2 regions of the Enterocloster clostridioformis genome follow, and region 1 is predicted to be linked to the other one. Evidence: a T-box and tRNA genes for the amino acid it is inferred to sense, from the RefSeq annotation. Region 1 holds a T-box; the other holds one or more tRNA genes.
The links. A T-box is a leader RNA that pairs with one kind of tRNA and senses whether it is charged. The one in region 1 lies ahead of leuS (leucine--tRNA ligase), so its partner is inferred to be a tRNA-Leu.
Positions count from the first base shown of each region.

Region 2: it has a tRNA-Leu gene. The T-box ahead of leuS (leucine--tRNA ligase) is inferred to sense a tRNA for this amino acid. The anticodon was not compared.

Region 1 covers NZ_JAIWZC010000001.1:295,098-297,350, reverse strand. The annotation lists gene leuS (leucine--tRNA ligase) at 1-947, opposite strand, end outside; T-box leader at 1,054-1,308, opposite strand; gene LA360_RS01280 (DUF1538 domain-containing protein) at 1,634-2,253, shown strand, end outside.
Region 2 covers NZ_JAIWZC010000001.1:2,857,952-2,860,204, forward strand. The annotation lists gene LA360_RS14385 (aldose 1-epimerase family protein) at 1-529, shown strand, start outside; gene LA360_RS14390 (sporulation initiation factor Spo0A C-terminal domain-containing protein) at 898-1,239, shown strand; tRNA gene LA360_RS14395 (tRNA-Leu) at 1,388-1,467, opposite strand; tRNA gene LA360_RS14400 (tRNA-Leu) at 1,480-1,563, opposite strand; tRNA gene LA360_RS14405 (tRNA-Val) at 1,605-1,677, opposite strand; tRNA gene LA360_RS14410 (tRNA-Asp) at 1,714-1,787, opposite strand; tRNA gene LA360_RS14415 (tRNA-Ile) at 1,833-1,906, opposite strand; tRNA gene LA360_RS14420 (tRNA-Thr) at 1,949-2,021, opposite strand; tRNA gene LA360_RS14425 (tRNA-Glu) at 2,041-2,112, opposite strand; tRNA gene LA360_RS14430 (tRNA-Asn) at 2,150-2,222, opposite strand.

The DNA of each region.
Region 1 (2,253 bases):
TTTGCGCCGTTTAGAGGATTGATTGCATAGCTTCCGGTAAACACGCCGGTCTTTTCCTTTGCCTGCATACGGTCTACATTGGAACGCATGGATGAATCGAAAATGTACTTCTCCACTGCTTCCCTTGTCTCATCGGTTGCCAGGCTCTTAGCCAGAGCATGCTCCGGAGCCAGTACCATGAAGGTGGCTCCGTAAAGGGTGTCCGGCCTGGTGGTGTATACGGTAATCTTCTCCTCACGCCCGTCAATGGGGAAATCCACCTCCGCGCCGTATGACTTGCCGATCCAGTCAGTCTGCATCTTCTTGACCTTCTCAGGCCAGTCAAGCTTATCCAGGTCATTTAACAGGCGCTCTGCGTAAGCAGTAATCTTAAGCATCCACTGGCGCAGATTCTTCTTGGTAACCGTGGTGCCGCAGCGCTCGCAGCATCCGTTGACCACTTCCTCGTTTGCCAGTCCGGTCTTACAGGAAGGACACCAGTTAATGGGGAATTCCTTCTCATAGGCCAGCCCCTTTTTGAACATCTGGACAAAAATCCACTGGGTCCATTTATAGAAATCCGGGTCCGTGGTGTTCACTTCCATATCCCAGTCATAAATTGCCGCAATCTGTTTGATCTGGCGCTTGATATTCCTGATGTTTGCCTCCGTGGACTTAGCCGGATGAACGCCCATCTTGATAGCGTAGTTCTCAGCAGGAAGGCCGAAGGCATCCCACCCCATGGGATGAATGACATACTTGCCCTTTAAAAGCTGATACCTGCTCCAGACATCGGAAATCACATATCCTCTCCAGTGTCCTACGTGAAGGCCGCTGCCTGAGGGGTATGGGAACATATCCAGACAGTAATACTTTTCCTTCCTGCCATCATTCACATTGATGGGCTTCTCTTCCCAGTTCTCACGCCACTTTTTCTCAATGGCGCTGTGGTTGTACTGTGTTGCCATAATCTCATTCCTCCATTGGTTATCTAAGGGGATGATTCCCCTTTATCCAGACAGCATACCGCCTCCCCGTGGTTTTTGTGAAATATAAAAGCCCTGCGCCTCTACTGCTAGAGACGCAAGGCTGAAAATCCCCGCGCGGTACCACTCTGGTTCATGCTGTCTGACGCATGCGCTTAATCCTCTTATAACGGTAAGGTCTCCGTCCTGTCCTACTGGCTCCCGGTCCCCGTTTCCGGTGGTCCTTCCTCGTTGGGGCAGGCTACTCCAGGGCCAGTTCAACAACCATCCGTCACCGGCTCTCACCAGCCGCCGGCTCTCTGCATCCATCCGGTTGTCTACTCTTCCCTATCTGCGTATTTGCACTGATTCTTAATTTAACATATTTCCCAAACAGTGTCAACTGTTACCCGACAAAAAATCCCCTGCCCCTGCCGCTGTCTCTGACCAGGCTGCCTTATAAGCTGTCTTGGAGCGCTTTGTCTCCCCGGACCGTCTCACCGGCCTGGCTGCTCTGGCCCATCTTGCCGGCGTCTCATGGCGCGAGGGCTTTGCCGGTCCCAGGGTCCTGGATTCAATGAATTTCTTAACATAATTCTAACGGTCCCTTCTCTTGCCTTTCCGTTTGTCCTTATGTTAAGCTAAATTATATATGTTAACATAAATAACGGACAACAGGAGGTAATTTATTGAATCAGAAGCTAAAAGAAAAAATCACAGAATCCTTATCATCTGTGCTGCCCGTTACCTGCATTGTATTAATCCTCGGGATCACCATCACCCCCATTCCCCTGGACCCGCTGATGCTGTTTCTGGCGGGGGCAGCCTTCCTTATTATAGGGATGGGATTCTTCACCCTGGGAGTGGATATGGCCATGATGCCCATTGGAGAAAAGGTAGGCGCGCAGCTGGCCAGGGCAACGAAGCTTCCGGTCATCGTCATCGCATGTATCATCATAGGCGCCATGGTAACAGTGGCCGAACCGGACCTGCAGGTCCTGGCCAGACAGACACCGGCAGTACCTGACATGGTGCTCATCCTCACGGTAGCCGCAGGAGTCGGTTTTTTCCTGGCACTGGCATTCCTTCGCTCCCTCTTCGGCTGGAGCCTTTCCCACATCCTCCTGGTCTGCTACATCATTCTCTTCATCCTGGCCTTCTATATTCCAGGTGATTTTCTTGCTGTAGCCTTTGATTCCGGCGGTGTGACAACAGGACCTATTACGGTTCCCTTCATCATGGCCCTGGGCGTGGGACTTTCTTCCATCGGTCAGGGAAAAAACGCGGACAGCGACAGCTTTGGGCTGGT
Region 2 (2,253 bases), 2.6 Mb from region 1:
CGGCATGCTGTTCATGAAATACCAGGTGGAAAACAGGGACCAGCGCGACATGTGGTACGCCATTGGCGCACATCCGGGATTTAACTGTCCCATGGAGGAGGGCTATGCCTTTGAAGATTACCAGCTGGTATTTGAAAAGGAGGAAAACACTGTCAGCATACCCTATGATTTGGACCAGCTCCACTTTGCCCCCTCCAAGACAGGTACCACGCTAAAGGGCAGCATCCTGTCCCTGAGCCGGGAAATGTTTAAACATGATGCTGTATTCTTTGACAGGCTGAATTCCCGGGCCGTATCCATCCTCAATCCATCCACCGGACGCGGCGTGGAGGCGGGATTCCCCGGCTTTGAAACCGTTGCCTTCTGGACCTTGTGCCCGGAACCGGCCCCTTACCTCTGCGTAGAGCCCTGGAACGGCTCCGGCATCTATGAGAATGAGGACGACCAGCTCTCACATAGGCATCACATACAGCGTCTCTGTCCTGGGGACAGCTGCAGCTATGTCATGACCATACGAATACTGGAATGATTTTCTGAGCAATAAAATAGTGATAATATGAAACCGGCCCCGCATTCTATTTTCCTGAATGCAGAGCCGTTTTTTAACCTTAAGTTTCTTCCGGTCTCAACTTATTTTTGACACAGTACCCGCGTATGCCGTCATACGCGCGGATCCGCCTCTGCCAGAAGAGATAGATTTAACCCTTTACTTTTGCTATACTCAGTTATATCCAATACCTCCCTTTATCCCCTACTATTTTACACGCGAATTTCCCCGGCCAATCCTTCGACATTTAGCGACATAATTTATCGTTTTTTGTCGTCCTGTCCAACTTGATAAACCCCCCATCCCCGGTTTAACTTTACAGGAGTCAAACGATATCGGGAGGAATCATCATGAAATACGAAAGAGAAACCTGCAACCTGCTCCGGCGCCTCGGAGTCAACAACTCCTACGTGGGGTTCCGCTACACAGTATATGGTGTCATCCGCGCTATTGCCAATCCGGAGCTGCTTATCTACATCTCCAAAGGACTCTACGTGGAAATATCCGCGGAATATCATACGTCCATTGGCTGTGTGGAGCGCAATATACGCACCATTATCAGCACCATATGGCTGCATGGAGACCGGCAGCTTCTGAATCAGGTCTTCGGCTTCGAGTTGGAACAGAAGCCCCGAAACGGCGCCTTCATAGATGCGCTCTCGCATTATGTTGTAGAACACTATTACGACTGATTTTACAAAATCATAAGGGAGAAGAGAATACAGGCCCGGTAACCATCGGGTCTGTTTGCTGCGCTCATATACCATTACCGGCAGCTTCCCATCTATGGTGTTTTTATTGGAAACAAAAAAAGCCCTGCAGATACAGGACTCTTACGTATGCGGCTAACAGGACTCGAACCTGCACGGTTTCCCAATGGGACCTAAACCCATCGTGTCTGCCAATTCCACCACAGCCGCAAATATAAAAAATGCGGGTGGCCGGACTTGAACCGGCACGGTATCGCTACCGAGGGATTTTAAGTCCCTTGTGTCTGCCTATTCCACCACACCCGCAGATTGCTACATGACACAGCCATATGCAGATATAAAACAAATGGGGCCTACAGGGCTCGAACCTGTGACCCTCTGCTTGTAAGGCAGATGCTCTCCCAGCTGAGCTAAGACCCCAAATTGCATATGTTGTATCGCATTATAAAATGCAAACGACCCGGAACGGGTTCGAACCGTCGACCTCCGCCGTGACAGGGCGGCGCTCTAACCAGCTGAGCCACCGGGCCATTATTTAGATGATATAGTTCTCATTCTGCTTTAGTTAGGAAGAGTGGACCTTCGGGGACTCGAACCCAGGACCGACCGGTTATGAGCCGGTTGCTCTAACCAACTGAGCTAAAGGTCCGAACTATATAATCTCTAACATTGTTTACTGTTGTACAGTAAAAGCCGATGATCGGACTCGAACCGATAACCTGCTGATTACAAATCAGCTGCTCTGCCAATTGAGCCACATCGGCATATCATAAACTGGTCAAATGACCCCAACGAGATTCGAACTCGTGTTACCGCCGTGAAAGGGCGATGTCTTAACCGCTTGACCATGGGGCCTGAATAAGGTAGTGGTCGCCATGGACTTCCACTAAAACTCCCCGAGTAGGACTTGAACCTACGACAGCGCGGTTAACAGCCGCGTGCTCTACCGACTGAGCTATCGAGGAATAATGATACGCTTATTGTACTTTGCGATGA